2 regions of the Streptomyces sp. NPDC051662 genome follow, and region 1 is predicted to be linked to the other one. Evidence: riboswitches for the same ligand, from Rfam matches in the RefSeq annotation. Region 1 holds a riboswitch; the other holds the start of a gene.
What was found. A riboswitch is a leader RNA that binds a small molecule or an ion and turns the genes downstream of it on or off. The one in region 1 is predicted to bind S-adenosylmethionine.
Positions count from the first base shown of each region.

Region 1 (15,917 bases):
CGAACCGGCCGGCGACATGCCGCTGGCTCTCGGAGAGCAAGGAGGCCGCCCACAGCGGCTGTTCGAGGAGCAGGTCGTCCATGCGGGAGCCGTTGCGCACGCTGACCAGTACCAGCGGGGGGTCCAGTGAGACCGACATGAAGGCGGTCGCCGTCATCCCGGCGTCCTCGCCGCGCGGTCCGGTGGCGCTCAAAGGGGGCTCGTGCGCTGTCACCAGCACCACTCCCGAGGCCAGCCGGGCGAGGGCGGCGCGGAACTCTTCGTTGCTCACCCCTTCAGGATGGGGGATGGCGCCGAGGGCGTCGGTACGGATGTCAGGGGTCGTTCGGGGCACAGATTGGGGCACAGAGGAGACGCTAGCCCGTGCCATTCCCACCCGCATCGGGCCAGGGGACCAGCCCGGTCCTAGGACCATGTGCGTCACAGGAGCGTCCGCCCCGCCACCCCGCCCCGTCACCTTGGCCCGCCACCCCTCCGAATTTGCGTTCAAGAAAGTTGGGGAGCGCTCTCACCAGGTCATCCATCCCCTCATCAGGTCATGTGACTTGACTCACAGAGTGGGGTAATTGTTGACCCTGTGTACCGAGCGCGCAGCTCCCTGTGATTCAGTGGCGAGGCCAGTGCAGGACGAGAGCCGATGAGAATCCTGGAGTTGCTGTCGAGGTCTCGGGGAGAGCGAGCAATGGAGACCGAGTCGGAGCCGTATGTCCGTCTTGCGACCCTGCGGCAGTTGCATGAGGCCGTCGCCGAACTCAACACCGCCCGCAGCCTCGCGGACACCCTGCAGACCGTGGCCGACGGTGTCGTCACCGGGCTCGGGTACGAACTGGCCTGCGTCAATGTCGTCCAGGCCGACGGTGACCTCGTCGTCGCCGCTTTCGCCGGGAGCGCCGCCGCCGAAGCCCTGATCACCGGCCGTGTCGGCTCCCGGGCCTCCTGGGAGCGGCGGCTGCTGATGGGTGAGAGCTGGGGCGAGCTGCGCTTCATACCGCACACCGAGGGCTGGGTCCTGCTGGAGGACGACGTCCCGCAGTGGTACACCGAGGGCCCCGATCCCCGCTTCGAGGACGAGTGGCACCCGCAGGACCGGCTCTACGCCCCGATGTACGGATCCGGCGGCGGGAGCGAGCTGCTCGGCGTCATCTCCGTCGACCGGCCGCGTGGCGGGCGCCGACCGGGCCCCTGGGGGCAGGAAGCGCTCCAGATGTACGCGTCCCAGGCCGCCATTGCGATCAGTAACGCTCGGCTCCGAGCAAATATGCAGCGCGCGCTGGTCCGGCTCGAACGGGAGCAGCAGGCGCTGCGGGCCAGTGAGGAATCCTTCCGCCAGGCGTTCGAGTACGCACCCAGCGGGATGGCCATCGCCGAGATGGGCGGGGACCAGCACGGCCGGCTGCTGCGGACCAATGACGCCCTCTGCCGGCTGCTGGGCCGCCCCGCCTCCGCGATGCGCCGCCACTCGTTCTCCGATCTGGTCCACCCCGAGGACATCGGGACCCTGCTGCGCACCTCCGCCGAGGGTGGCCGCGCCGAACTGCGGCTGCTGCGGCGCGACGGCACCTACGTCTGGGTCTCGCTGCGCAACTCCGTGGTCGCCGACACCGCCGACGGCCCGCGCTTCCTGCTCACCCACGTCGAGGACATCGAGGAGCGCAAGAGCCGCGAGCTCCAGCTCGCGCACCGCGCCTCGCACGACTCGCTCACCGGCCTGCCGAACAGCGCCGAGCTGCGCTCCCGTCTCAGCGCCCGGCTCTGTTCGCGGCCCCACGCGATGCGGGAGACCGCGGTCGAGGCGCTGGACGCGGCGTACGGCGGGTACGAGGGCACCGTCCTGTACGAGCCCGGATACGACGCGTACGACGGCTATGACGGCTATGACCAGTACGAGGAGCGCGGCGGCAGGCAGGGCGGCGGACGCTCGGTCGTGCCCGCGGTCGGCGGGGTGCCCCTCGACCACCATGTGCACATGGTCGCGCCCAATGACGACCCCGAGGCCGATGACGGCACGAAGGGCCTGGCGGTCCTCTTCTGCGACCTCGACGGCTTCAAGTCCATCAACGACCGGTTCGGGCACAACACCGGCGACGCGGTGCTGATCGAGGTCGCGCGCCGGCTGACCACCGGCGTACGGGACGGGGACACCGTCGCGCGCCTCGGGGGTGACGAATTCGTCGTTCTCGCGGACGGACTCGGTTCGGCGGACGCCGCCGATCTCGCCGTACGGCTGCGGAACGCGATCATTCCGCCGATCAGGGTCGACGGCCGGGCGGTCCGGGTCGGGGCGAGCTTCGGTATCAGCTGGGCGAGCTGCGGGATGTCGGTTGAGGAAGTACTGCAATCCGCTGACCAGCGGATGTATATCGAAAAGCGGTCGCGCAGCAAGGTTCACCGGCGTGCTGGGTAGGCGCTCCGCGACGGGTCTTCCGGACGTGTCGGGAAGGTTCACACAGCCGTTCGGGACAGTGCTGGGACATGTCTGCGATCCGTTGTTCACCCACGGGTCGCAGACTGGCTGCCACCCGTCAAGGCCCGTCCGTGGCCTTGCCCATTCGAGGTAGGCTCGGCCGGTCGGCGACGCTGGCGAGATGGTAAGGAGTGACCAGGGATGACGGCCGGGAACAACGGCGCGAGCACGCCCGAGGACGACGATCCGTTCGGCTATCTGTACGAGGACGGACAGGCGGCGGGTGCCAATCAGCGACGCCAAGGCGGCTACGGCTACCCCGGTCCGGCCGCGCAGCCCGGCGTGCCCAGGACTTCGTACAACCAGGTCAGGACGGTCGGCGAGCGCCAGTACGGTCAGCAGCAGGCGGTCCCGCCGCAGCAGGCGCCGTACGGTCAGCAGCCGCAGTACGGCCAGGCTCCCTACGGTCAGCAGGCGCCCCAGGGCCAGGCTCCCTACGGTCAGGCGCCGTACGGCCAGCAGCAGAACCCGCACTACGCGGCCCCCGAGACCCACCCCGGCGGTGCCACCACCCGCCAGGTGCCGGCCCAGCGGGGCGGCGGACGCGGCAGTGGCCCCAACACCAAGGGCCTGCTGATCGGCGCGATCGCCGTCGTCGCGGTGGTCGTGATCGGTATCACGGCCGCGCTGCTCACCAACGGCGACGACAAGAACAACAACGCCGACGTGCCACCGACCGGCGGCACGGCCCCCTCGGCCGACCAGTCGCAGCAGCCCTCCGGCGAGGCGAGCGACAAGGGCGACACGTCGCCCGACGGGATCGGCCTCCCCAAGCAGGACGCGGCGACCCTCAAGCTGGGCCCGCCCGCGGTCCTCGCGACGGACATCGACGGCGCCCAGGGCACCAACGGGTCGTATGTGACCGGCTTCAACGCCGTCGGGGCGTCGGTGACCTGGACCGCCGACATCGAGGAGGCCGGCTCCTACGCGCTGTCCGTGCGCTACGCCATACCCGCCAAGGACGCCAACGCCACCCTGACCGTCAACGGCAAGGCGAACAACTCCCCCCTCGGGCTGAAGAACTTCATCAGCTCCAACGACCCCGACTGGGCGAAGAACTGGCAGACCACGTGGGCGCCGGTCGAGCTCAAGAAGGGCAAGAACACCCTCAAGATCTCCTGCGAGCAGGGCAATCAGTGCGATGCCATCCTCGACTGGCTGGAGGTCACGCCCCCCAAGGGGTAGTCCCCCAAGGGGTAGTCCCCCGAGGGGTACTCCCCGAGAGGCAGTGATCACCGCTCCGGGGAGTCGACGGAGCCGACCACCCGCAGGAAACCCGCCACCGTCCCGGCCATCGCCTCGCGAGCCGGGACGAGGTATTTCCGGGGGTCCACCGTCGTGGGGTGCGCCGCGAGATAGTCGCGTACGGCGCCGGTGAAGGCCGTGTTGAGCGCCGTACCCACATTGATCTTGACCATGCCGGAGGCGACCGCCCGGCGGATCTCCTCGTCCGGGACGCCGGACGAGCCGTGCAGGACCAGGGGTACGGGGACGGCGTCGCGGAGCGCGGCGATCAGGGGGTGGTCGAGAGCGGCCGTGCGGTGGGTCATCGCGTGGGACGAGCCGACCGCGACGGCCAGCGCGTCCACGCCGGTCTCGGCGACGTAGCCGGTCGCCTCGGCCGGATCCGTGCGTACGCCCGGGGCGTGTGCGTCGAGGGACGGTTCGCCGTCCTTGCCACCCACCGCGCCCAGTTCCGCCTCGACCCAGATGCCGTGGTCATGGCCCCAGCGCACGGCCTCGGCGGTGGCCGCGAGGTTGTCCGCGTACGGCAGCTTCGACGCGTCGAACATCACCGAGCTGAAGCCGGCCCCGGGCGCGGCCCGCAGCAGTGCGGCCGATTCGACATGGTCGAGATGGAGGGAGAGCGGCGCGGAGGAGGCGCGGGCGACGGCCGCCGCGGCGGCGGTGACCGCGCCGGGGTCGCCGCCGTGGAACCTCACCGCGTTCTCCGATATCTGGAGGATCGCGGGCGCCCCGGCCCGCTCGGCGCCGGTGGCGATCGCCTCCGCGTGCTCCAGGGTGATGACGTTGAAGGCGGCGATTCCGTGGCCCGCGGTCCTCGCGGCCGTGACGAGTTCTCCGGTGCTGACGAGTGGCATGCGTGCCTCAGTCCTTCCAGCGTGCGGTTCGGTCCTCGGCCTTGACGCCACGGTCCGGCCCGACGCCACGGTCCGGCCCGACGCCACGGTCCGGCCCGACCCTACGATCCGGGGTGTTCCGACACGGTCACCCGCGGCAGCAGTTCCTCGTATGCCTCCGTGTCGAACTCGCCCGCCGCCGGTGCCAGGACCGTCGCCGTGGCCAGGGCGACCGCGCGGGCCAGCCGGGCCGGCCAGGGCAGCTGCTCGACGAGGCCCGAGAGCAGCCCGGCCACCGCAGAGTCGCCCGCGCCCGTCGGGTTGCCCTTCACGGACGCGGGCGGGGTCGCCTGCCAGATTCCGTCCGGGGTGGCCGCGAGGATGCCGTCGGGTCCGAGCGAGGCGATGACGGCGTGCGCGCCGCGCCGGCGGGCGTCGCGCGCTGCGCGCAGCGGCTCGCGGGAGCCGGTGAGCCGGGCGAGTTCGTCGGCGTTCGGCTTGACCAGATCGGGGCGGGCGGCGACGCCCCGGCGCAGCGGTTCGCCGCTGGTGTCGAGGAGCACCGGGACGCCGGCGGCGCGGGCCCGGCGGATCAGTTCGGCGTACGCGCCGACATGGATGCCGGGCGGCAGGCTGCCGCACAGGGCCACGGCGTCGGCGCCGGTGAGCAGCCGTTCGTACGCGCCGAGGAAGTCGGACCACTCGGCGGAGGAGACGGTCGGGCCCGGCTCGTTGAGCTGGGTGGTGTCGCCGCTCGTCTCGTCGACGACGGCGAGGGTGCGGCGGGTGGCCCCGGAGATCGGTACGAGCGCGTCCACCGGCCGGCCCCTGGAGCCCCCGGGGCCGCTGTTGCCGAGCAGTTCCCGCAGCACATCGCCCGTCCGGCCGCCCGCGAACCCCGTCACCACCGTCTCGTGGCCCAGCGCCGACAGCACCCGCGCGACGTTCAGGCCCTTGCCGCCCGGGCGTTCGGTGACATCGCTGACGCGGTGCGTGGTGTGCGGGACCAGCGCGGGGGTGTGGTACGTGATGTCCAGCGCGGCATTGAGCGTGACCGTCACGATCATCCGTCGCACCCCCGGGAAACGCGCTCGTTCGGCCGATTACCGGAGCGATCATGCCAAACAGAAGGCGGTAGGCCCAGACCCCGGGCCGACCGCCTTCGGATGGATTTCCTCGTACTCGCGGGTAAATCAACCTACTTGGGTTCAATCACCCATTCGCCCTTGTGCAGGACACCCTTGACCGAGAACTCCTCGTCCAGGACCACCAGGTCCGCGTCCTTGCCCGGCTCCAGCGAGCCGACCTTGTCGTACACGCCGAGCAGCCGCGCCGGGTTGGCGGAGATCGCCCGCACGATGTCCTCCACCGGCAGCCGGTCCACCGTCGCCGCCCGCTTGAACGCGATGTCCTGGGTCAGCGTGGAACCGGCGATCGAGCCGCCCTCCACCAGCCGCGCGACGCCCTCCTTGACCTCCACGGCGAGCGGGCCGAGTTCGTAGCGTCCGTCGCCGAAGCCGGCCGCGTCCATCGCGTCCGTGACGAAGGCGACCCGGTCCGCGCCCGCGCGGTGGAACGCCAGCTCCAGGGCCGCGGGGTGCAGATGCGTACCGTCGTTGATCAGCTCGACCGTGACCCGCTCGTCCTCCAGCAGCGCGGCGATCGGTCCCGGAGCGCGGTGTCCGAGCGGCGGCATCGCGTTGAAGAGATGCGTCGCGACGGTCGCGCCCGCGTCGATGGCCTCCACGGTCTGCTCGTACGTGGCGTCCGTGTGGCCGACGGCGGCGATCACGCCGTGCTCGGCGAGCAGCCGTACGGACTCGATGCCGCCCGGCAGTTCGGTGGCGAGCGTGACCATCCTGGCCGTGCCGCGCGCCGCGTCGAGCAGCTTGCGCACCTCGGCCGGGTCGGGGTCGCGCAGCAGCGCCTCGCTGTGGGCGCCCTTGCGGCAGGGGGAGATGAACGGGCCCTCGAAGTGGATCCCGGCCAGCTCGCCCTGCTCGACCAGCTCGGAGAGGAAGCCCGCGCGGTGCGCGAGGAAGTCCATCTCGCCGGTGACGGTGGAGGCGACGAGGGTGGTGGTGCCGTGCTCGCGGTGCGTACGGATGCCCTTGAGTACGTCGTCCACCGAGCCGGAGGTGAACGAGGCACCGCCGCCGCCGTGGTTGTGCATGTCCACGAAGCCCGGGACGATCCAGTGCCCGGAGAGGTCGAGCGAGGCGGCGTCGTCGTGGGCGGCGCCCGCGATCCGGCCGCCCTCGATGATCACCCGCCCGCCCTCCACGGTTCCGGTGGGCAGCACCACCCGGGCGCCGGTGAGAACGGTGCTTTCGGCGCGTGCGGCGTGCGCGGCGCGTGGGGCGCTAGCGGCCATCAGGCGGATACCTCCGTGGCGAGTGGTTCGTCGTCGGGCGGATTGGTGTCGTCAGTGGGGTGCGACTGCGTGGGGTGCGACTGCGTGGGGTGCGGCTGCGTGGCGTGCGCTCGGGCGGCGTGCGCCGCTGTGGTGGCGGGCTGGGCGGTGGTGAGCTCGGTGGCGGCGAGCAGGTCCCAGGCCAGCAGACCCGCGCCCAGACAGCCGGCGTGGTCACCGAGGGCCGCCGGGACGATCTCGGGCAGTTTCTGGAAGGTCACCCGCTCCTCGACCCGGGCCCGCAGAGGTGTGAACAAGGTTTCCCCGGCCTCGGCCAGACCGCCACCGATGATCAGCGTTCGGGGGTCGAGCAGGGTGAGCGCGGTGACCAGCCCCGCGGCGAGCGCGTCGACGGCGTCGAGCCAGACCCGTACGGCCGCGGGGTCGCCGGATTCCACGGCCTTCGCGCAGTCGGCGGCGTCCGCCTCCGGGTCGCCGCTCGCCGCCGCCCAGGCGCGGGTCACGGCCGCGGCGGAGGCGAGGGTCTCCAGACAGCCGCGCTGTCCGCAGCCGCAGTCGGGCCCGTCGGGGCGGACCACGACATGGCCGATCTCGCCCGCGTAGCCGTGGGCGCCGGCCTCTATGGAGCCCGCGATGCCGATGGCCCCGGCGATCCCGGTGCCCAGCGGCACGAACAGGAAGCGGTCGGCCCCCCGGCCCGCGCCGAGCCGCCCCTCGGCGAGACCGCCCGTGCGTACGTCGTGCCCGAGCGCGACGGGTACGCCGCCGAGCCGGGCGCCGAGGAGCTCGCGCATGGGTACGTCGCGCCAGCCGAGATTGGCCGAGTACACGGCGATACCGCGCTCGGCGTCGACGATGCCGGGCACGGCGACCCCGACGGCCAGCGCGCTCTCGCCGAAGTGCTCGACGCCGTACGCGCGCAGTTCCGCGGCGAAGCCGAGGATGGTCTCCACGACCGCGTCGGGCCCGCGCTCTCTGCCGGTCGCCCGGCGCGCTTGATGCAGCAGCGCGCCGTCCGCCCCTACGAGGGCGGCTTTCATGCCTGTGCCGCCCACATCCAGGGCGATGACGTGTCTCACGGAAACAGTCTCGCGCGTAGACCCGTGAAAGGTCTAGTCCACTGTCCAGGATTGTTGAGTCTCCATACAAACGCAGAAGCCTGTTGGCTCCAGGTTTGGGCGTTGCCTAAGTGAAACCAATCCCCGGTGGACCCGAAACCTCCGGATGAGGGAAAATCACTGCTTCATAACAGTGCGTCACGGGGGACCGACCGGGGCCTTACGCGCAATCGAAGAACAAGGGCGGGAACACAGCTGTGCGACAGCGCTATCTGGGAATGACCGCGGCGATAGCCGCATGGGGCATGACAATGGCGCTGGCCGGCTGCGGCAGTACGGGAGGGTCCGGGGACGACGTCACCCTCAAGTTCGTCGCCGCGGACTACGGCACCAGCGCCGAGAACAGTTCCGAGAAGTACTGGTCCGCGCTCGCCTCGGCGTTCGAGTCCGAGAACCCCGGCATCAAGGTCGATGTCAGCGTCCGCCCCTGGAAGACCGTGGACAGCGATGTCGCCACGATGGTCGAGGAGAACCGGGCCCCTGACATCGCGCAGGTCGGCTCGTACGCCAACTACGTGAAGAAGGACAAGCTTTACACCGCCGACGAAGTCCTCTCCGTCCCCACACAGGCGAACTTCCTCTCGCAGCTCTCCGAGGCCGGCAAGGTCAACCGCATCCAGTACGGACTGCCGTTCGTCGCCTCCACCCGGCTGCTCTTCTACAACAAGAAGCTCTTCGACCAGGCCGGTCTCGACGCCCCGAAGAACTGGGACGACATCCAGTCCAGCGCCGAGGCGCTCAAGGCCACGGGTGTGACCACACCGTTCGCGCTGCCGCTGGGCTCCGAGGAGGCGCAGGGCGAGACCATGATGTGGCTGCTGAGCGGCGGTGGCGGCTACACGGACACCGCCGACGGCTCGTACAACATCGACTCGCCGCAGAACATCAAGACGTTCCAGTGGCTCCAGAAGGAGCTGGTCGGCAAGGGGCTGACCGGGCCTGTCGCTCCCGGCAAGCTCGACCGCGCCACCGCCTTCAAGGCGTTCACCAGCGGCCAGGTCGGCATGCTCAACGGACATCCCTCCCTGATGGAGGAGGCCGCGAAGCAGGGCGTCAAGTTCGGGATGGTGCCGCTGCCCGGCGTCAACGGCAAGGCCAAGGCGTCCATGGGTGTGGCCGACTGGATGATGGCCTTCAAGCAGAACGGTCACCGTGAGGCGATCGGCAAGTTCCTGGACTTCGCGTACAACGACAAGAACGTGATGTCCTTCGCCGGGCAGTACGACCTGCTTCCGGTCACCTACAGCGCGAACGAGGCGATGGTGGCGGACCCGCAGTACGCGGACCTGCGCACGTTCCTGACGGCGCTGCCCACGTCCGAGCTGATCCCGTACGGCAAGAACTCGTGGGCGAGCGTGAGCGAGAGCTTCAAGAAGAACATCGGCAAGGCGGTCGAGCCGGGCGCCAGCCCGTCGAACGTCCTCGGCGGGATCGCCAGGGACGCGGCGGCGGCCGAGGCCGCCGAGTAGCGTGTGGTCGTATGACCGCGTCTGACCCGGCTGACGCTGCCGCCGACTCGGCGGACTCCGCCGACTCCGCCGCTCCCGCCGACCCGGCCGGTCCCGCCGGGCTCTCCGAGCGCGACCGCGCCGTACTCGCCATGGAGCGGCGCGGCTGGCCGGGTCCCGGGGCCAAGGAGCGGGCGATCAGGGAGGGGCTCGGTCTGTCGCCGACCCGCTACTACCAGCTGCTGGGCGCGCTGCTGGACGATCCGCTGGCGCTGGAGCACGACCCGGTGACGGTGAACAGGCTGCGGCGGATCAGGGACGAGAGACGGCGTCGCCGTTAGGGCCTCAGCGGGCTCCCCGCCGGGAGCCTCCGGGGGGCCTCTATCCGGCCGGACAGCCTCCGTACCGCGGTGGGCGCCGATATGGTCGTGGCATGGGCAGCAACCCGTACCCCTTGCCGCAACCGGCCACCCCCGCCGGCGCCGACGGTCTGGCCGCGCTCCTCGCGCGGCCGGGCAAGGCCGTCGTCGCGCTCGACTTCGACGGCACCCTCGCCGAGATCGTCCCCGACCCCGAACAGGCCCGCGCGCATCCGCGTGCCGTCCCCGCACTGGCCGCGCTCGCGCCGCACGTCGCGTCGGTCGCGGTCGTCACCGGCCGCCCGGCCGGGGTCGCGGTGCGGTACGGCGGCTTCGAGCGCGTGCCGGGACTGGACCATCTCGTGGTCCTGGGCCACTACGGCGCCGAGCGCTGGGACGCCGTCTCCGGCACCGTCCGCGCCCCCGCCCCGCACGAGGGCGTCGCGGCGGTCCGTGCCGAACTCCCCGGCGTCCTCGACCAGTTCGGCGCGTGGCGCGGCACCTGGATCGAGGAGAAGGGCCAGGCGGTCGCCGTCCACACCCGCCGCGCCGCCGACCCGCAGGCCGCCTTCGACGCCCTGCGCGACCCGCTGGCCGAGCTGGCGGCCCGCCACGGACTGATCGTCGAACCGGGCCGCATGGTCCTGGAGCTGCGTCCGCCCGGCATGGACAAGGGCGTGGCGCTGGTGGAGTACGTACGCGAGGTCGGCGCCGAGACGGTCCTGTACGCGGGCGACGATCTGGGCGACCTCCCGGCCTACGCGGCGGTCGGGAAGCTTCGCTCCGAAGGCCACCCTGGGCTGCTGATCTGTAGCGGCGGTGAAGTACCCGAACTGGCCGAGCGCGCCGATCTGCGGCTGCCGGGACCGGCGGCGCTGGCGGACTTCCTGGCGGCGCTGGCGGAGGCGATGGGCGGACGGCCGACGTCCGACGCCTGATGGCCGACGCGCTCGTCGCCCCCGTCGCCCGTTGCGCCCGTCGCCGTTGCCGCGTCGCCCGTCGCGCCCGGAGTCCTCAGGCGCGCAGCGCCGTCAGCTGATCCAGGAACCACCGCTGCGGCGGCAGCGCCGTCGCCGCCGCGGCCAGCCGCTTGGCGCGTTCCGCGCGCTCGTCGGCCGGCATGGTCAGCGCCTCGTGGAGGGCCGCCGCCGTGGCGCTGATGTCGTACGGGTTCACCACCAGCGCGTCCTCGCCCAGCTCCTCGTACGCCCCCGCCTCCCGCGACAGCACCAGCGCGCTCCCGCGCTCGGAGATGAGGGGGATCTCCTTCGCGACCAGGTTCATGCCGTCGCGGATCGGGTTGACCAGCGCCACATCCGCCAGCCGGTAGGCGGCCAGCGAGCGGGCGAAGTCGTCCTCGACATGGAGGACGACCGGCGTCCAGTCGGCCGTGCCGAACTCGGCGTTGATCTCGTCGGCCAGCCGCTGGACCTCGGCGGTGTAGTCGCGATAGACCGCCAGGTCCTGCCGGGACGGGTAGGCGAAGGCGACATGGACGACCCGCTCGCGCCAATCCGGGCGTTCGGAGAGCAGCAGCCGGTAGGCGAGCAGACCGCGCACGATGTTCTTCGACAGTTCCGTACGGTCCACCCGGACGATCGTCTTCCGCTCCTCGCCCGTGCTCGTACGGCCGATCTGCCCCCGCAGGGTCCCGATCCGCTCGTCCACGTCCGGGCGGTGCGCGCGCTCGCGCAGGAAGTCGCCGTCCACGCCCAGGCCGTGCACACCGATCCGGGTCTTTCCCGTGCCCCCCGTCGCGCCCAGCAGCTCCGTACAGCACGCCGTGAACGCGTCGGCCCACCGGTGCGTCAGAAACGCCGCGCGGTCCGCGCCGAGGATGCCGCGCAGCAACTGGCGCGCGATGTCGTCGGGCAGCAGCCGGAAGTAGTCGACCGGGGCCCAGGGCGTGTGCGAGAAGTGCCCGATCCTCAGGTCGGGGCGCAGGGCGCGCAGCATCCCGGGCACCAGCGCCAGGTGGTAGTCCTGCACCAGCACGGCCGCGCCGTCGGCCGCCTCGTCGGCCAGGGCCTCCGCGAAGGCGCGGTTGTATGTCTCGTACGAGGCCCACCGCGCGCGGAACTCCGGGCCGAAGGCAGGCTCCAGCGGGGTCTGGTAGAGCAGGTGGTGGACGAACCAGAGCGTGGAGTTGGCGACGCCGTTGTACGCGTCCGCGTACACCTCGGGCGCGATGCCCAGCATCCGCACCCGCCGGCCGCCCGAGTCGGCGGGGTCGAGCCGGCCGCCCGTACGCCGTACCGCCTCGCGGTCGCCCTCCCCGAGCGCCGCGCACACCCACACCGCGTCCCCGTCCTGCCCGATGGCCGACAGGCCGGACACCAGCCCGCCGCCGCCGCGCCTGGCCTCCAGCGAGCCGTCGTCCCGCGGTGTGTACGAGACGGGGCCGCGGTTGGACGCGACGAGGACCTGGGCCCGGGAGGGCGGCTCGGTAACCATGTGCCGAAACCTAGCCCGTCACGGAAACGCTCAAACGTACGGACGCGGCTGGGTCGCCCGTCAACGGCCGGGCACGGCCGTCAGTCCCGCCGGCCGCGCAGGGCGGCCAGCGCGACCACCCCGGCGCCGCTCAGCGCGAGCACCACCCCGACGAGCAGCCACAGCCGCTCGGCCGTGCTCCCGGCCTGGGCCAGCTGCGTGTGCACAGCGCTCAGAGGCCCGGTCATCGCATGATTCATCGCCATAACCGGGCAATCTAGATAATTCGCATGATCGTATTCCGTTACGCCGCGCGTCCGGCCGTGTACTCCGCGATCTCCCGCACCGGCGGCCGTTCCTCCGTGTCCACCACGTGCGTGCGCGGTACGAAACCGTTCTCGCCGCGCTCGAACTGCGTCAGCTCAGGCCGTACCAAATGCGCCCGGGACAGCCGCAGCTGCGCCGTACGGTAGATCGCCGCGGCCATCCGCCCCAGCGCCCGCTCGTCCTGGTGGCGGTGGATCCGTACCCCGACATCGACCTGCCCCAGCGCGTCGAGACCCGCGGTACGCAGGGCGTCCACGAGCAGCCCCAGCTCCACCCCGTACCCGACGGGGAACGGCAGCCGCTCCAGCAGCGAGCGCCGCGCCGCGTACTCGCCGCCCAGCGGCTGAACGAAACCGGCCAGCCGGGGCCAGTGCAGATTGAGCAGCGGTCTGGCCACCAGCTCGGTCACGCGCCCGCCCTGGCCGGGGCCCGGTCCCGGTCCCGTTCCGGATCCCGGTCCCGTTCCAGATCCAGATCCCGTTCCAGATCCAGATCCCCGTCCCGCCGGATCCGGGTACAGCGGACGGTCGTACATCGCCTTCACGAACTGCACGTCCTGATCGGTCAGCAGCGGCCCCACGATCCCGGACACGAAATCGGCCGAAAACCGCTTCAGGTCGGCGTCCACGAAGCACACGATGTCGCCGCTCGTCACCAGCAGCGACCGCCACAGCACCTCGCCCTTGCCGGGCAGCGCCGGCAGCCGCGGCAGTATCGCGTCCCGGTGCTCCACGCGCGCGCCCGCCGCCGCGGCGACCGCGGCCGTACGGTCGGTGGAACCGGAATCGACCACCACCAGTTCATCGACCAGCCGCACCCGCTCCATCAGTTCGCGCCGGATCACGGAGACGATCTCGCCGACCGTCTCCTCCTCGTTCAGCGCCGGAAGGACCACACTCACGGTCGAACCGCGCGCGGCCTTCGCCACGGTCAGCCGGTCGAGCGGGCGGTCGGCCACGGACCAGGAACGCCTGGTCAGCCAGTGCTCCACCTCTTCCAGCACGGTCGGTACTCCCTGTGCGTGTGCGTACGTGTGCCATGAACGTGATCCATCTCGCGGTGCGGACGACTATCTCAACCGTGCGCTCCGTCGGTTACAGTCTTGAACAACACGAATGACCGCCGCATGCCGGGGGTCGTTACGTCGATAAACGCATCGGACCCGGGGTCCGGCGCCATAGCGCTCATCCAGAGGGACTGAGGGAACGGCCCGTTGAAGTCCCGGCAACCCTCCCGCCGACCATTCGAGGTCACGGTGGGGAAGGTGCCAATTCCGTCTCGTGGCGAAGTACGTCGCGAGGAAGATGAGGAGAAAGGGCCTCGCCTCCATGGCTGTGCAGACCGCCGTCCAGAACGCCGACTCCGTCGCCGACTCGGTGGATCTCGGACCCGCCGCCGCACTCTCGTGCCGCGAATGCGGAGAGCGCTTCGACCTCGGCCCCATCTTCGCCTGTGCCAGCTGTTTCGGGCCGCTCGAAGTGGCGTACGACCTGCCGAGCGGCACCCCCGAAGAGCTGAAGAAGCGTATCGCCGAGGGCCCGGACAACATCTGGCGCTACGCGCCGCTGCTGCCCGTCCCCGCCGATGTGGCCACGAAGCCCAATATCAACCCCGGCTTCACCAAGCTCGTCAAGGCCGACAACCTCGCCCGTGAACTGGGCGTCACCGGCTCCCTGCACATCAAGGACGACTCCGGCAACCCGACGCACTCCTTCAAGGACCGTGTCGTCGCCATCGCCGTCGAAGCCGCCCGTGCCTTCGGATTCACCACGCTCTCCTGCTCCTCCACGGGCAATCTGGCCGGCGCCGTCGGCGCCGCCGCCGCCCGCGCCGGCTTCCGCTCCTGCGTCTTCATCCCGCACGACCTGGAGCAGGGCAAGGTCGTCATGGCGGCGGTGTACGGCGGTGAACTCGTCGGTATCGAGGGCAACTACGACGACGTCAACCGGTTCTGTTCCGAGCTGATCGGCGACCCGCTGGGCGAGGGCTGGGGCTTCGTCAACGTCAACCTCCGCCCGTACTACGGCGAGGGCTCCAAGACGCTGGCGTACGAGATCTGCGAGCAGCTCGGCTGGCGGCTGCCCGACCAGATCGTCATCCCGATCGCCTCGGGCTCGCAGCTGACGAAGATCGACAAGGGTCTCCAGGAGCTGATCAAGCTGGGCCTGGTCGAGGACAAGCCGTACAAGATCTTCGGCGCGCAGGCCGAGGGCTGCTCGCCGGTGTCCACCGCCTTCAAGGCCGGACTCGACGTCGTACGGCCCCAGAAGCCGGACACCATCGCCAAGTCCCTGGCGATCGGCAACCCGGCCGACGGCCCGTACGTCCTGGACATCGCCCGCCGCACCGGCGGCGCCGTCGAGGACGTCAACGACGAGCAGATCGTCGACGCGATCAAGCTGCTGGCGCGCACCGAGGGCATCTTCGCGGAGACGGCCGGGGGTGTGACCGTCGGCGTGACGAAGAAGCTGATCGAGGCCGGTCTCCTCGACCCGGCGCTGACCACCGTCGTCCTGAACACCGGTGACGGTCTCAAGACGCTCGACGCCGTCGCCCCGACGACCGGCCCGACGGCGACCATCCGCCCGAGCCTGGACGCGTTCCGCGACGCCGGCCTGGCCGGCAGCTGACGACCACCACGACGTTTCCGACGTTTCGGAAGACGGAAGGCAGAACACCACCATGAGCGTCAACGTCCGCATCCCCACCATTCTCCGTACATACACCGGCGGAAAGGCCGAGGTCGCCGCCGAGGGAGCGACCCTCTCCGAGGTCATCCAGTCCCTGGAGACGAACCACCCGGGCATCGCCGCCCGCGTCCTGGACGACCAGGGCAAGCTGCGCCGCTTCGTGAACGTGTACGTGAACGACGACGACGTCCGCTTCGAGCAGGGCCTGGAGACCGCCACCCCGGCGGGCGCGGGCGTCTCGATCATCCCCGCCGTCGCCGGGGGCTGAACCCCGGATTCTCCTCCGCTCCGTGACTGGTACGGCCCCCTCCGTGAGAGAAGCGGAGGGGGCCGTTCTACATGGTTGAGCGCGGTACAGTATGGGAACGCCCCGCTGTCGCCCCTGCCGAACGCATGCGAGAACGCGACAACATGGGGTCGAAGTCGGAGTGCCGTATGCGCCGTAGGTGCGCTTTGCCCGGCCCGACTTGCCCTGGAACGCAGGGAATTCAACGCTATGCGTGTTCAGCCATGCCCAGAATTCTCGTCCGATTGACCTGTTGCAGAGGGCAGTTGGGCAGATACATTCAGCCGCGGTCGACGCGTTCCGGCGCGAAGTGTGGCCCCGTGCAAGGGCCAGTAAT
Region 1 covers NZ_JBFAZD010000012.1:133,834-149,750, reverse strand. Annotated here, with positions in the region: gene AB0M67_RS21510 (flavin reductase family protein) at 1-346, opposite strand, end outside; gene cdgB (diguanylate cyclase CdgB) at 683-2,404, shown strand; gene AB0M67_RS21500 (CBM35 domain-containing protein) at 2,606-3,649, shown strand; gene AB0M67_RS21495 (class II fructose-bisphosphate aldolase) at 3,697-4,566, opposite strand; gene AB0M67_RS21490 (1-phosphofructokinase family hexose kinase) at 4,668-5,612, opposite strand; gene nagA (N-acetylglucosamine-6-phosphate deacetylase) at 5,744-6,919, opposite strand; partial or broken gene AB0M67_RS21480 (ROK family protein) at 7,069-7,998, opposite strand; gene AB0M67_RS21475 (extracellular solute-binding protein) at 8,256-9,506, shown strand; gene AB0M67_RS21470 (DUF3263 domain-containing protein) at 9,518-9,826, shown strand; gene otsB (trehalose-phosphatase) at 9,919-10,782, shown strand; gene AB0M67_RS21460 (trehalose-6-phosphate synthase) at 10,859-12,298, opposite strand; gene AB0M67_RS21455 (hypothetical protein) at 12,379-12,525, opposite strand; gene AB0M67_RS21450 (glucosyl-3-phosphoglycerate synthase) at 12,582-13,607, opposite strand; SAM riboswitch class I at 13,786-13,915, shown strand; gene thrC (threonine synthase) at 13,933-15,234, shown strand; gene AB0M67_RS21440 (ubiquitin-like small modifier protein 1) at 15,287-15,562, shown strand.

Region 2 (15,917 bases), on a different contig from region 1:
ATCTGCCGGCAGACCCCCATACCGCCGGCGGGGACCGTCTCGCCGTCCAGCACACAGACGTCGATACCGCCCTTGTCCAGCTGCTTGAGCACCGCGGGCAGAGTGGCGCACTCCAGGAACTCGACCGGCGGCACATCGGCGGCCGGTCGGCGTCCCGCTGCCAGCCGGACCTGCTCGCGGGTGTTCGCGTCGTCGCTGTAGACCAGCACCGTGGCGGTCGGCTGCATTGTTCCTCCGTGACATCAGTGTCTGCGAGGGCTTCAGGGCGTCGTTGCCATGAACCGATGCCGCGGATGCTACTCCGTCGGACACCATGTCAGCACGGGTAATGACACCGCTTCGCCGGGCTGTTCGAGCTGGGCACACCCCGTGGACACACCGAACGGCACCCCCGGGGTCAGGGCGGGATAAGCGACCGACATAATGTCGGTCGTGGCGACAGCAACGACAGTAGAAACCGGGCACGCGCACCCGTCGGTCAATCGGCCGAACCTCACCAGCGTCGGAACCATCATTTGGCTGAGTTCCGAGCTGATGTTCTTCGCGGCCCTCTTCGCGATGTACTTCACCCTGCGATCGGTGATGGGAGCTGAGTACTGGAAGGAAATGGCTCATGCCCTGAACGTCCCGTTCTCGGCAACGAACACCACCATCCTGGTGCTCTCCTCCCTCACCTGTCAGCTCGGCGTCTTCGCCGCCGAGCGAGGTGACGTGAAGAAGCTCCGCACCTGGTTCGTGATCACGTTCGTGATGGGTGCGATCTTCATCGGAGGCCAGGTCTTCGAGTACACCGAGCTGGTCAAGAAGGACGGCATCTCGCTCTCCTCCGACCCGTACGGCTCGGTGTTCTATCTGACCACCGGCTTCCACGGTCTGCACGTGACGGGGGGTCTGATCGCGTTCCTGTTCGTTCTGGGCAGGACGTACGCGGCCAGGAGATTCACCCACGAGCAGGCGACCGCCGCCATCGTCGTGTCCTACTACTGGCACTTCGTCGATGTCGTCTGGATCGGCCTTTTCGCCACGATCTACTTGATCAAGTAGCCGGGCACCGCGCCCGAGCGCACACAGTCCAGAAGCACCGACGCAGAAGATCCTGACACCGGGGTAATCCGTGAAAAAGCTCTCCGCACGACGACGCCATCCGCTGGCGGCGGTCGTCGTCCTACTCCTCGCGCTGGCGGCCACCGGGGGGCTGTACACCGCGTTCGCGCCCGCGGGCAAGGCGCAGGCTGACGAAACCGCCCAGTCCCTCGCCATCGAGGAGGGCAAGAAGCTCTACTCCGTCGGCTGCGCCAGCTGCCATGGAACCGGCGGTCAGGGAACCTCTGACGGCCCGAGCCTGGTCGGCGTCGGCTCCGCCGCCGTGGACTTCCAGGTCGGCACCGGCCGTATGCCGGCCATGGCGCCCGGCGCCCAGGTGCCGAAGAAGAAGGTCATCTACTCGCAGAAGGAGATCGACCAGCTCGCCGCGTATGTCGCGTCCCTCGGCGCCGGTCCGATCACACCGACCGAGAAGCAGTACAGCCCCGCCGGTGCGGACATCGCCAACGGTGGCGAGCTGTTCCGTACCAACTGCACCCAGTGCCACAACTTCACCGGTGAGGGTGGGGCGCTGACACACGGCAAGACCGCGCCGTCGCTTGAGGGCGTGGATCCGAAGCACATCTACGAGGCCATGCAGACCGGCCCGCAGAACATGCCGTCCTTCCCCGACTCCACGATGCCGGAGAAGGAGAAGAAGGACATCATCGCCTACGTCAAGGCGGTGAACGGTGAGCAGTCCGCGAGCCCCGGCGGTCTGAATCTGGGCGGCCTCGGCCCGGTCAGCGAAGGGCTTTTCGCCTGGATCTTCGGTCTGGGTGCTTTGATCGCAGTTGCCGTCTGGGTCGCGGCCCACACCGCTAAGGCCAAGAAGTCATGAGTAGCCAAGAAGAGATTCCAGAGAACCTGCCGAGCGAGCAGGGGGCCGCGGGCACCGCGGTGGAGCGTACGGACGACCCGTTCGCGGACCCGGGACTGCCGGCCCACCGGCCGCGTGTGCAGGACATCGACGAGCGGGCGGCCAAGCGGTCCGAGCGCGCGATCGCCTTCCTGTTCCTGCTGTCGATGGTCGCGACGGTGGCCTTCATCGCCTCGTACGTGGCGTTCCCGGTCAACAAGATCGTCTACATCTTCCCGTTCGGCCACATCAGCATCCTGAACTTCTCGCTGGGCCTGACCCTGGGCATCGCGCTCTTCTGCATCGGCGCCGGCGCGGTCCACTGGGCCCGCACGCTGATGTCGGACGTGGAGATGGCCGACGAGCGCCATCCGATCGAGGCGACGCCCGAGGTCAAGGCGAAGGTCCTGGAGGACTTCGCGATGGGCGCCGCGGAGTCCGGCTTCGGCCGGCGCAAGCTGATCCGCAACACCATGTTCGGCGCGATGGCGCTGGTGCCGCTCTCCGGCGTGGTGCTCCTGCGCGACCTGGGCCCGCTGCCCGAGAAGAAGCTCCGCTCCACGCTGTGGCGCAAGGGCAAAGAGCTCATCAACATGAACACCAATGAGCCGCTGCGCCCCGAGGACATCGTCGTGGGTTCGCTGACCTTCGCCATGCCCGAGGGTCTCGACACACACAGCGAGGACTTCCAGAAGCAGATCGCCAAGGCGGCTCTGATGATCGTCCGGATCCAGCCGGACGAGATCAAGGACAAGCGCGAGCTCGAATGGTCCCACCAGGGGATCGTGGCGTACTCGAAGATCTGTACCCATGTCGGCTGCCCCATCAGCCTGTACGAGCAGCAGACGCACCATGTGCTCTGCCCGTGCCACCAGTCCACCTTCGACCTCTCCGACGGCGCCCGCGTCATCTTCGGCCCGGCCGGTCACGCCCTTCCGCAGCTGCGTATCGGTGTGAACGCTGAGGGCAACCTCGAAGCGCTCGGCGACTTCGACGAGCCCGTCGGCCCTGCCTTCTGGGAGCGCGGATGAGTACCGCTGACGACAAGAACCGCAAGGCGCCCGCCGGTGAGCGGGTCGCCGACTGGGCGGACGGCAGGCTGGGCATCTACGGCCTGGCCAAGGCCAACATGCGGAAGATCTTCCCGGACCACTGGTCCTTCATGCTCGGTGAGATCTGCCTCTACAGCTTCATCATCATCATCCTCACGGGTGTGTATCTGACGCTGTTCTTCCACCCGTCGATGAACGAGGTGGAGTACCACGGCAGCTATGTCCCGCTCCAGGGCGTGATGATGTCGGAGGCGTTCGCCTCCACGCTGGACATCAGCTTCGACGTCCGCGGCGGTCTGCTGATCCGGCAGATCCACCACTGGGCGGCGCTGATCTTCCTCGCGGCCATGCTGGTCCACATGATGCGTGTCTTCTTCACGGGCGCGTTCCGCAAGCCGCGCGAGGTCAACTGGCTGTTCGGCTTCCTGCTGTTCGTCCTGGGCATGTTCACCGGATTCACCGGTTACTCGCTCCCGGACGACCTGCTGTCCGGCACCGGTGTCCGGTTCATGCAGGGCGCGGTCCTGTCGGTGCCGGTCGTCGGAACGTATCTGTCGATGTTCCTGTTCGGCGGGGAGTTCCCCGGCGGCGACTTCGTGGCCCGGTTCTACTCGGTCCACATCCTGTTGCTGCCCGGCATCATGCTCGGCCTGGTGGTGGCCCACCTGATCCTGGTCTTCTACCACAAGCACACGCAGTTCGCGGGCCCCGGCCGTACGAACAGGAACGTCGTGGGCATGCCGCTGCTGCCGGTCTACATGGCGAAGGCCGGAGGCTTCTTCTTCCTGGTCTTCGGTGTGATCGCGATCGTCTCCGCGATCGCCACGATCAACCCGATCTGGGCTCTCGGCCCGTACCGTCCCGACCAGGTGTCCACCGGCGCGCAGCCCGACTGGTACATGGGCTTCTCCGAGGGACTCATCCGTGTGATGCCCGGCTGGGAGATCAATTTCGCCGGCCACACCCTGGTCCTGGGTGTCTTCATCCCGCTGGTGATCTTCCCGCTGGTGCTGGTCGCGATCGCGGTCTACCCGTTCATCGAGTCCTGGGTCACCGGTGACAAGCGCGAGCACCACATCCTGGACCGCCCGCGCAACGCGCCGACCCGTACGGCGTTCGGCGTGGCCTGGCTGACCTGGTACTTCATCCTGCTGGTCGGTGGTGGTAACGACCTGTGGGCGACGCACTTCCATCTGTCGATCAACGCGATCACCTGGTTCGTCCGGATCGCCTTCTTCGCCGGACCGGTCGTCGCCTTCGTCATCACCAAGCGGATCTGTCTGGGTCTCCAGCGGCGCGACGCCGAGAAGGTGCTGCACGGACGCGAGTCCGGTGTCATCAAGCGGCTGCCGCACGGTGAGTTCATCGAGGTCCACACCCCGCTGGAACAGGGCGACCTGCACAAGCTCACCGCGCACGAGCAGTACAAGCCGGCCGAGATCGGCCCCACGGTCGACGAGAACGGCGTGGAGCGCAAGGTCGGCCCGACCGAGAAGCTCCGCTCGAAGCTGAGCAAGGGCTACTACGGCGAGGGCAACCAGATTCCCAAGCCCACCGCCGAGGAGTACAAGGAGATCACCAGCGGCCACGGCCACCACTGATCCCGCCCGGCCTCATAAGGTCGCCACCACCGAGGGCCCCGGCCCGGTCTCCCGAAAGGGAACCGGCCGGGGCCCTCGGCGTATGTCCTGTCCCGGAGTACGGGCATCCGCCCTGCACGCCGGTACGCGCCGATAGGCTGGCCGAGGGCCGCACACAAGGCCCGCGCAATGGACCCGGACACCCAGGAGCGAGCATGAGCGCTGTGACCCCCGTCGGAGGCGACACCGCGGCGGCCCGCACCTGGCCGGGCGTACTGAACGCGCTGCTGAGCGGTGCCGACCAGAGCGCGGACGCCACGGCCTGGGCGATGGACCGGATCATGAGCGGCGAGGCCACCAACGCGCAGATCGCCGGATTCGTTGTCGCGCTGCGCGCCAAGGGCGAGACGGTCGCGGAGATCAGCGGCCTCGTACGCTCGATGTACGCGCACGCCAACCTGATCGAGGTGCCCGGCCGGACCGTCGACATCGTCGGCACCGGCGGCGACGGCGCCAAGACCGTCAACATCTCGACCATGTCGTCGATCGTGGTCGCCGGCACCGGTGCGAAGGTCGTCAAGCACGGCAACCGCGCCGCGTCCTCGGCGAGCGGTGCCTCCGATGTGCTGGAGAAGCTCGGCGTCAACCTGGAACTGACCCCTCAGCGGGTCGCCGAGGTTGCCGAGGAAGCCGGCATCACCTTCTGCTTCGCGGTGAAGTTCCACCCCGCGTTGCGTCATGTGGCCGCCGCGCGAGGCGAGTTGGGCATCCGCACCACCTTCAACTTCCTGGGTCCCCTCACCAACCCGGCGCGGGTCCGCGCGCAGGCGACCGGCGTCGCGGACGCCCGTATGGCGCCGATCATCGCGGGCGTGCTGGCCGAGCGCGGCTCCTCCGCGCTGGTCTTCCGCGGCGACGACGGCCTCGACGAACTGACCACCACCGCGACGTCGCGGGTGTGGGTCGTACGGGACGGCGCGGTGACGGAGGAGGCGTTCGATCCGCGGGACGTGGGCCTGGAACTGGTCCCCGTGGAGGCGCTGCGGGGCGCGGACGCCTCGTACAACGCGGATGTCGCACGGCGGCTGCTGGCGGGGGAGACGGGGCCGGTGCGGGACGCGGTGCTGCTGAACTCGGCGGCGGCGCTGGTGGCGCTGGATCCGACGGGGGAGTCGCTGGCGACGCAGCTGTCGGCGGGGATGGCGAGGGCGGCGGAGTCGATCGACTCGGGTTCAGCGGGGCGGGCGTTGGCGCGGTGGGTCGCGTCGTCGCAGTCGTAGGTTTTCTGTGGCCGGGGCCGGTGGTTGTGTGCGGTGCACCTCCGGCGGGGGGCGGTTTCCGGGGTGCGTTTCGGCTGGGGCCGGTTTCCGAGTGCGGGTTGTCGCCGGGGTGCCCTCCGGGCGGTGCGCCTTCCGGCGGGGGCGGTTTCCGGGGTGCGTTTCGGCTGGGGCCGGTGGTGCGGTGCGGGTTGTCGCCGGGGTGCGCTCCGGGCCTCGCGTCCGGGACTGCATGATTTACGGCGCGCAGCAGCCGGACGTCTGGACACTGGCGGTCGCGCGCCACAAATCACGCTCTACGTCCCGGACACGATCCCTGCGCGCCCCCCTTCACCGCCCGCTCAGGCGGCCCGGTCGTGCGCGAGGGTGGGCGGGGGAGGCGGCGGCGCTCTCCCGTACCCGGCCACCTGCCGGTACCGACCGGATCGGGACGGGTGACCACCGGGGGGAGGGGGTCGGGGTCGTAGGAGGTGCGTGTCCGGACACTAAAGCGTGATTTGTGGCGCGCGAACGCCCGAACCATCGTCGGGGCAGGGTCGCGCCGTAAATCATGCCGTCCGGACATGTACCTCCGGAGGCCCCGGCCCCCGGCAGCTGACCACGCAACCGCAACCGCAACCCGAACCACACCCACGCCCACCCATATGGCATACTCTCCGGCAAGGTCATGAGCGACAGCGATTAAGGCCCCGGCTCGCTGTCCGGCAACCCTCCGTCCGTGGCGGGGTGCCCCGGGTGAAGACCAGGCCGTAGGCAGCGAGGTCTGCGGCAAGCGCGGACCCCTGCCACCTTTGGGGTCCTGGTCCTCAAGGGAGCAGTCTCGTGAGCAAGCGAATGCGTTAGGGCGAGCGCGCCCCCTCTTCAACACCTCCGCACGGCGACCCCGTGCGTCGAGGCACACCCCGCCACCATCGCGGCGCAGCCGCGCACCGCGGGGACTTGAAGCCGTTCCGACTTGTCCTGCCGGGAGATATCGCCATGTCCGCACGCCCGAACGCCGCCGCCACCACGACCGCCTCCGACGACCCCGCCTGCGCCGCACCGCTGCCCGTGCTCGGGCGTGAGGTGACCGTTCCGCTCGTCACGGGCGGCGAGGTCACCTACGCCGCGCTCGACTACGCGGCCAGCGCCCCCGCCCTTCAGCGCGTGTGGGACGACGTCGCCGCGTACGCCCCGTACTACGGCAGTGTCCACCGGGGCGCCGGTTATCTCTCGCAGCTCTCCACCGACCTGTTCGAGAACAGCCGCCGCACGGTCGCGGAGTTCCTCGGCTGCCGCCCCGATGACCAGGTCGTCTTCACCCGCTCGACCACCGACTCGCTCAATCTGCTGGCCGCCGCGGTCCCCGCCGAGTGCGAGGTGTTCGTGTTCGAGACGGAGCACCATGCCTCGCTGCTTCCCTGGCGGGACGCGCGGGTGACCTATCTGAACGCTCCCCGGACGCCGGGCGAGGCCGTCGCCACGCTGGAGCGGGCGCTCGCCGGGCGGGGGTCCGCGGGGCCGGCGCTGGTCTGTGTGACCGGTGCGTCCAATGTGACCGGTGAGCTGTGGCCCGTACGGGAGCTGGCGACCGCCGCGCACGCGGGGGGTGCCCGTATCGTGCTGGACGCCGCTCAGCTCGCGCCGCACCATCCCGTGGACATCGCGGAGTTGGATGTCGACTGGGTGGCCTTCTCCGGGCACAAGCTGTACGCGCCGTTCGGGTCCGGGGTGCTCGCGGGGCGGGCCGACTGGCTCCAGGGCGCGGAGCCGTATCTCGCCGGCGGTGGCGCCAGCCGTAAGGTGGCGCGCCGGGCCGATGGCGGGGTGGATGTCGACTGGCACACCACCGCGGCCCGGCATGAGGCCGGTTCGCCCAATGTCATCGGGGTGTACGCGATCGCCTCGGCCTGCAAGGCGCTCACGGACGCCGGGTTCGACACGCTGGTGGCGCGCGAGCAGCGGCTCGTGGCCCGGGTGCGGGAGGGGCTGGCCGGGGTGCCCGAGGTGAAGGTGCTCTCGCTGTTCGGCGATGACGCGCCGCGGGTCGGCGTGCTGTCGTTCGTGGTCGAGGGGTGGAACAGCTCGCACTTCGCCGCCGCGCTCTCCGCGGAGTACGGCATCGGTGTACGGGACGGGCTCTTCTGCGCCCATCCGCTGGTACGGACGCTGCTGGGCAGTGACCCGCGGGACCCGGGGGAGTGCGGCGCCCCGGACGCCGAGCCGGGCGAGCGGTCGCTCAACGCGATCCGGGTCAGCTTCGGCGCCGGGACGCCGGACGAGCATGTCGACCGGTTCGTCCGGGCCGTGCGGGAGCTGGTGACCGATGGCGCGCGGTGGAACTACCGTACGGAGGACGGCCGCTGCGTCCCCGACCGGGGCTGAGCCTCAGGCCGCGACGGGTGCGAGGCGCGTGCCCAACAGCACCATCCGCAGGGCGCGTTCGGTCGCGTCGGCGAGGAACTCGCCACCGCGGTCGAGGGCTTCGGGCAGTGCCACCGGCGCGGGCAGGATCGAGCTGTACGCGTCGACCCCCAGGGCCCGCACCTCGTGCGCGCCCTGCCCGATGGTGCCGGCCAGTACCAGGACCGGTACCCCGGACGCGTGGGCGCGGCGAGCCACTTCGGCCGGGATCTTGCCGCGTACGGTCTGGTGGTCGAGCGCGCCCTCGGCGGTGATCACCAGATCGGCGCGGGCCAGCCGGGCGTCGAGGTCGAGCCGGTCGAGCAGGACGTCGAAGCGGGGCAGCAGACGCGCGCCGAGGGCGGCCAGACCGGCTCCCAGACCGCCGGAGGCGCCCGTGCCGGGGGCGGTGCGCAGGTCGGTTCCGGGGGACAGGTCCCGGGTGAGGACGGCCGCCCACCGCTCCAGCGCCATGGACAGCTCCTCCACCAGGGCCGGGCCCGCGCCCTTCTGCGGGCCGAACACCCGGGCCACCCCGCGCGGGCCGCACAGGACGTTGAACGGGTTGCAGGCGACCAGCAGTTCGGTGCCGGAGAGCCGCGGGTCGAGTCCGCTCGTATCGATACGGTCCAGTCCGCGCAGCGCCGCGCCGCCCGGGGGCAGTTCCCGGCCGCGGTGGTCGAGGAGCCGGGCGCCGAGCGCGCGCAGCGCCCCGGCGCCGCCGTCCGACGTACCGGAGTCGCCGCAGCCGACGAGGACGCGCCGGACGCCCAGGTCCAGTGCGGCGCCGATGAGCTGGCCGACGCCGTGGGTCGTGGTGGTGCCCGGGTCGCGCCGGCCGGCCGGTACGAGCGAGAGGCCCGCGACGGCGGCCATCTCGACGACGGCGGTCGCCGTAGCGGGCGCGGTGCCCCCGAGGAGTGCGAAGTGGCTGCTGACGGGGTCACCGACCGGGCCGGTCGCGGTGTACGGGACCAGCCGGCCGCCGGTCGCGGCGGCCAGCGCCTCGGCGGTGCCCTCGCCCCCGTCCACCAGCGGGATCAGATCGACCTCCGCGTCGGGGACCACCCTGAGCAGGCCCTCGGCGATGGACTCGGCGACCTGGCGGGCGGAGAGGGACTCCTTGAAGCCGCTGGGGGCGATGGCGATGCGGTAGCTCATGGCTGGGTCTCCAGACGAACGGGCACGCCGAGCAGCGGCCAGACGGCGAGGGCGAAGAGCAGGACGAGGGCTGCTGTGAGCGGCGCGAGCACGGCGGAGAGCCGGAGCAGATCACGCGGGGTGTAGGTGGGTGTGCCGGGCAGATCGGCGAAGAGCGCGACGGGTTTCGCGGAGGCGGGCAGGGTGTGGCAGAACCCGGCCGCGGCGGTCGAGGCGAGCGCGGCGGCCATCGGGTTGACGCCGGCGCCGATGGCCGCGACGACCACCAGCGGGACCAGTACGGAGGATCTGGCCGAGCGGGACTGAAGGGCCAGATGGGCCGCCGTACTGATCAGCACCACCCCGGTGAGGAACGCCCACGGCGGGATGGTGGAGCCGCCGGGCACCCAGCTGACCAGCCACGCGGCGGCTCCCGACTCGGCGAGGGCGACCCCCATCGCCATGGTCGCCGCCATGAAGAGCAGCAGGGGCCAGGGCACGGTCCGCAGTCCGTCCTTGAGTCCGACGGTCCCGAGCGCGGGGGACGCGGCGACGACCGCGCCGATCAGCGCGACCACCGCCGGTGACACACCGTGCAACGGCTCGCTGCACCACAGCACGACCACGGTCCCGAGCAGCAGCGCGCACCGCGCCTCCGACGAGGTCAGCGGGCCGTCGACCGGGGTGCCCGAGTGCTGCTGGATCTCGGCGGCGGTGATGTGGACGGGTCCGCGCCGGTCGGCGCGTGTGGTGGTCGTCAGGAGTACCGCCTCGGCGGCGAGATGCGAGGAGACGACGGCGAGCGGCAGCCCGAGCAGCAGGCATTCGACAAACCCCAGCCGCTGTCCGGTCTGCTCCCACAGCACGCTGACGGTGATCAGATGCGCGCCCGCGCCGATCAGGGTGGCGACGGCGGAGAGCAGGATGACGGTCGGGAAGAGCAGCGCGAGCATGACGACGAGGCGTGTGCGGTCGGCGAGCGCCTTGGCGAGCGCCAGGAAGACCGGCAGGGCGAGGGCCGCGCGCCCCGAGGTGGCCGGTACGGCGAAGGCGGTGACCACCAGCGCGGCTGTGGTCAGATGCGTCAACTGCCGTACGGTACGGGCCCCGCCGACCAGGAAGGCCGCGGCCCGGCCCGCCAGCCCGGTGCCCGTGACCGCGGCCGCCAGGACGAACGCGCAGATCAGCAGCCACACCGTCTCGTCGCCGAGCGTCGCGAACAGCGTCTCGCTGCTGATCACGCCCGTCGCGGTCAGCGCCAGCCCGGCGCCCAGGGCGATATACGTGTCGTCCACCGGGGTGGCGATCCAGGCGCAGGTGGCGAGGGCGAAGACGCCCAGGGTGAGCCGCGCGTCACCGCTCAGGCCCGGAAGGGAACCGGGCACGGCGAGCAGCGCGCAGATGCTGAGTACGGCGCAGAGCCAGCCGGCCTGCCGGAACGAGAGGGTCACGACGAACAGCTTCTGTCCGTGCGGTGAGCCCCGAATGAACGCTTTGTGAAAGGGAGTTCATGTGGCGGGCCTGGCCGGGGCCGGATGGCCGTCACGGCATCCGGTAGCCCATGCCCCGTACGGTCTCCAGCCGCTGGGCGCCCAGTTTCTTGCGCAGGGCCCGTACGTACACGTCCACGATATTGGAGCCGGGGTCGAAGTCGTACCCCCAGACATGGGAGAGGATCTGTTCACGCGAGAGCACCTGGCCCGGATGGCGCAGAAACAGTTCGAGCAGCACGAACTCACGGGCCGTCAGATCGACGGTGAGCTCGCCGGAACGCGCCCTGCGGGTCCGCAGGTCCAGGCTGAGGTCGCCGCTGCGCAACATCGTCACCTCGGGCGCGCGGGCCGCGGTACGCAGCCGTAGCCGTATCCGCGCCAGCAGCTCCTCGAACCGGAACGGCTTCGTCATCCAGTCGTCGGCGCCGCCCTCCAGTCCTGCCACGGTGTCCCGTACGGAATCCCGTGCCGTCAGCACGATGACCGGCAGCGTCACCCGTGCCTCGCGCAGCTCCCGCAGCACGGTGAAGCCGTCGCGCCCCGGCAGCCCGATGTCGAGCAGGACCAGATCGAAGCCGCCGGTGACGGCGTACTCCAGGGCCGAGTCGCCGTCGGCGGCCACGGTGGTGGTGAAGCCGTTGGCGCGCAGCCCCTTCTCCACGAAGGAGGCGATGCGCTCCTCGTCCTCGGCGATCAGAATGCGGTTCATGAACTCGTCTCCAGGATGAGTACGAAGGTGGCGCCGCCGCCCTCGGTGGGGCGCAGCTCGACCCGGCCCCGGTGGCCTTCGGCGATCGCTCTGACGATCGCCAGGCCGAGCCCGGCGCCGCTGGTGCGGGCGCCGCGGCGGGCCGTACCGCGGCGGAAGCGTTCGAAGATCACCTCCGCGTCCTGCGGCTGTACGCCGGGGCCGTTGTCGGTGACATGGAGTTCGAACCGGTCGCCGTACGCCTGTGAGCCGATCCGTATGCGCTGCCCCGGCACGGTGTGCTGCACGGCGTTCTGCGCGAGCTGCACCATCGCCTGGGTGATCCGCTGCGGATCGAGCCGCGCCTCGCGGTCCGCGACCCCGTCCAGCACCCATTCCCGGTCGCCCAGCGTCCGCGCCTTCACGAAGACATCGGCGGTCAGTTCGGCGAGCTGGACCGGTTCGGGGCTGATGAAGTCGGGCCGTTCGGCCTTGGCGAGCAGCAGCAGATCCTCGACGATGCGGCTCATCCGGTCCAGCTCGTCGGTGACCAGACGTACGGTCTCCTCCCGGTCGGCCGGGTCGTCCCCCATCACCTCCAGATGGCCGCGCACGATGGTGATGGGCGTACGCAGTTCGTGCCCGGCGTCGTCGACGAACTCCCGCTGCGCGGCGAACGCCCGCTCCAGCCGGTCGAGCATCCCGTTGAAGGTCTCGGCGAGGGCCGCGATGTCGTCCCGGCCCTTGACGGGGATCCGGCGGGTGAGGTCCTGCTCGGTGAGTTGCGCCGCGGTGATCCGTACGACCCGTACGGGCGCGAGTATGCGGCCCGCGACCGCCCAGCCGATGCCGGTCGTCATCAGCAGCGCCACCCCCGAGATGGCCAGCAGCGTACGGAACGTCTCGTTCGCGACGGCCCGTTCCCGGTCCGCGTGGAAGGCGACGACGAACGCGCCGGGCGCCGCGTCACCGGCCGGGTCTATGGCGACCTTCGCCCAGCGCAGCTCGCCCCCCGAGCGGTGCAGGGTGCCGGAGGCCGCCTCGGAGGCGAAGATCCGGGTCAGCGCGTCGCCGTCCCGCCACAGGGCGGTCCGGTCGGGGAGATCGCGGCGCTGCCGGATCACATGAGGCTTGGGTACATCGGCCCTGATCAGGCCGAGCAGTTCCTCGTCCGCGTCGGAGTACTGGCGTTGCAGAAACACCCGGAGCAGTCTGCGCGGGTCGCTGAACCGCTCGCCGGTCTCCGGATCGACGCCCTGGCTGACGAAGTTCGCGAACTCGCCGGTCTCCTGGGTGAGCAGCTGGCTGATCCGCTGGTCGACATCCCGCAACAGGATCGAGCGGGTGGTGGTGGCCACGGCGGCCAGCGCGATCGCCATCACCACGAGCAGCCAGAGGAGGATCCGTACCCGGGCGGAGATGGGGCGCGAGTCAGCCGTCTTCACCGGCGTCGTCCCCGCGGTCGTCCCCGCGGTCGTCATCGTCGTCACCGTCGGTGGCCGAGGGCCCGGGTACGACGGCGTCGCCCGGGGTGGCGCCGGGGCCCGGGCTCATCGAGGGGGTCGGCGTGGTGTCCGGCAGCACGGTCGGCGTGCCGGACGGCGTGGTGCCGAGTTCCACCTTGGGCGGCACCTTCGGCGCGTCGGGACTGTCCGTCATCGCGTAGCTGGTCGCGGCGATACCGAGCGGGATGGCGACGACCGCCGCCAGGGCCGCCAGACGAGGAGAGAAAGCCATGTCCGTCATGGTGCCGGGCGCGGAGGAGGCGGGGATGAGCGCCGGATGAGGAATTCTTCATCCGCCGCCGCCGCCGCCGTCGGCACTGGCACCGACGCCGAGAGGCTCTAGGCGTCGAGTCCGATGGCGAAGGCCGCTTCCAGGTCGTGCTGGGAGTACGTACGGAACGCCACATGCGTGTCCGTGCCCTCGACGCCCTCGATCTTGCTGATCCGGCCGGGGATCACATCCGCCAGATCGTCGTGCTTGGGGACCCGGACCATGGCGATCAGGTCGTACGTACCGGTGACCGAGAAGACCTCGCTGACGTTGTCGAGGGCCGCGATCGACTCCGCGATCTCGGGGATCCGGTCGACGCTGGTCTTGATGAGCACGATCGCGGTGATCACGGTTGGCGTTCTCCCTCGGTGGCCGCGGCTTGGTCTTTCACTCTATCGGTACGCCAGTACCGCACCCAGGCGTAGAGGAAGCCCGCCCCGAACCCCACCAGATGCGCGAGATAGGCGACCCCGGGGCCGGAGCTCGCGCCGTGCGCCGCCACCCACTGGAGCACGAACCAGAAGATCAGCACGATCCAGGCGGGGAAGCGCAGCGGCAGGAAGAGCAGAAACGGGAAAAGGCTGGTGACCCGGGCTCTGGGGAAGAGATAGAGGAAGGCGCCGAGCACCCCCGAGATCGCGCCCGAGGCGCCCACCAGCGTCTGGTCCGAGTCGGCGTTGGCCGCCGCGTACACGAACAGCGCGAAATAGCCGACGGCGAGATAGAAGAGCGCGAAGCGCGCCCGGCCCATCCGCTCCTCGGCCATCGCCCCGAAGACATACAGAAAGAGCATGTTGCCCAGCAGATGCAGCCAGCTGCCGTGGACGAAGAGCGCCGTCAGCGGGGTGAGCAGGGCGTGCGGGGTGCCGCGCAGCAGATTGACGGGGATGACGCCCCACCGTTCGAAGTACGCGCTCTGGGTCGCGAGGAGCGTGTCCCCCTCGCCGTACCCCGGATTGAACCCCGACAGCGGGCTGACCAGGAAGACCAGACAGCAGAGGCCGATCAGTCCATAGGTCACCACTGGGCCGTCGGCCGCCGTCCGCCACTTGATCATGGACAGAGCATTGCCTAACGGGACCGACTGGTACAGAGCGCCTCGCCGCCCCCTGGAGTGGCCGCCAGGCCGTAGGGTTGCTGGCATCACATGCGTGTTCCGGCATCTCCGCGTTTCGACGGCGCATCGCGGGACACCGCACGAGAGACGACGGAAACCACGAAACTCCGAAGCTACGAAACTCCGAAACTACGAAAAGAGGACAGCGACGATGACGACGGTTCCCCAGCCGACGGCCGCTACCAGGTGGCGCTGCACGCTGTGCGGCAATCTCACGCGCTTCGATGTGACCCGCTCGTCGAAGACCGTCGAGTACGTCCATCTGGACCTGGCCGGGGAGCCGAAGGTCGAGGAGCGCGAGGTGGTCAGTGAGACCATCGAGTCGGTGCGGTGCCGTTGGTGCAACGCCGTGGACCAGATCGAGCTGGTGGACAGGCCAGGGGCCGGTTCCTGAGGGAGCCGCCCGAAAGGGGTAGATGGGGTGACGGATCGTGGAGCAGCCCGCGAGCGGTGCTGAGCCGGCCGGTGCGGCCGGCGGTGACGCCGCGGAGGCGCTCGACCGCCCGCTCCCGGACGGGGTACGGCGCCGGGTCGTCGCGCTGGTCTCCGACGCCTTCGGCGGGCTGACCGTCACCGAACTCCCCGCGCAATTGCGGCAGTACGCCCGGTTCACCCCGAACAGACGGGCGAAGTTCGCGGGGAACGCGATGGCCGCCGCCCTGGAGAGCGACCCGGTGTTCCGCCAGCGGATCGGGGAGCGGATCGGCCAGGCCCAGCCGGAACTGGCCGCGGCTCTGGAGGCGGGCTCGCCGCCCGCCGCCGCCGACCCCGTCGATGTCGCCGCCGCCGCGTATGTCCTCAGGCCGCCCGGGTGGGTGAAGCTGGTGGCCGCCGCGGGCGAGGAGGCCCAGCGGGCGGACGCCGAGCGGGCCGGTGCGGAGACCCGGCGCGAGCTGGAGCGGCTGCGCGAGGAGCTGGCCGTCGCCAGGGCGCTGACGAAGAGCGAGACCGAACGGCTGCGTACGGAGCTGGAGGCGGCCCGTAAGGAGTCCGAATCGCTCCATCGCAAGCTGCGCAGCGCCCACAGCGATGTGAAGCGTGGCGAGGCGGCCCTGCGCCGCGCGCACGCGGAGTCCGAGGCGTTCCGGGCCGAGTCCGCGGCGCAGATCTCCGCCGCGGAGAGCGAGACGCGCCGGATCAGGGCGCGTCTCGGTGAGGCGGAGGCGGCCGTCGAGGCGAGCCGCCGGGCCGCCCGCGAGGGCCGTTCGGTGGAGGACATGCGGCTGCGGCTGCTGCTGGACACGGTGCTGGAGTCGGCGCAGGGGCTGCGCCGCGAGCTGGCGCTGCCGCCCGCCGCCGCCCGCCCCGCGGACCTGGTCGACGCGGTGGAGCCGGGCCGGATGTCTCCCAAGGACGTGGCGGCCCGCGCGCTCTCCGAGACCGATCCCGCGCTGCTCGACCAGTTGCTCGCGCTGCCGCAGGCGCATCTGATCGTGGACGGCTACAACGTCACCAAGACCGGCTATCCGA
Region 2 covers NZ_JBFAZD010000002.1:375,111-391,027, reverse strand. Annotated here, with positions in the region: gene AB0M67_RS04440 (hypothetical protein) at 1-227, opposite strand, end outside; gene AB0M67_RS04435 (heme-copper oxidase subunit III) at 424-1,044, shown strand; gene AB0M67_RS04430 (c-type cytochrome) at 1,115-1,924, shown strand; gene AB0M67_RS04425 (Rieske 2Fe-2S domain-containing protein) at 1,921-2,973, shown strand; gene AB0M67_RS04420 (ubiquinol-cytochrome c reductase cytochrome b subunit) at 2,970-4,595, shown strand; gene trpD (anthranilate phosphoribosyltransferase) at 4,790-5,854, shown strand; SAM riboswitch class IV at 6,515-6,632, shown strand; gene AB0M67_RS04410 (aminotransferase class V-fold PLP-dependent enzyme) at 6,830-8,215, shown strand; gene AB0M67_RS04405 (glycerate kinase) at 8,219-9,394, opposite strand; gene AB0M67_RS04400 (SLC13 family permease) at 9,391-10,824, opposite strand; gene AB0M67_RS04395 (response regulator transcription factor) at 10,916-11,575, opposite strand; gene AB0M67_RS04390 (ATP-binding protein) at 11,572-13,035, opposite strand; gene AB0M67_RS04385 (small hydrophilic protein) at 12,986-13,291, opposite strand; gene AB0M67_RS04380 (Lrp/AsnC ligand binding domain-containing protein) at 13,399-13,680, opposite strand; gene AB0M67_RS04375 (rhomboid family intramembrane serine protease) at 13,677-14,387, opposite strand; gene AB0M67_RS04370 (hypothetical protein) at 14,599-14,841, shown strand; gene AB0M67_RS04365 (NYN domain-containing protein) at 14,879-15,917, shown strand, end outside.
Region 2: it holds a riboswitch for S-adenosylmethionine, as region 1 does, so the genes downstream of both, AB0M67_RS04410 (aminotransferase class V-fold PLP-dependent enzyme) here and thrC (threonine synthase) in region 1, are expected to answer to the same signal.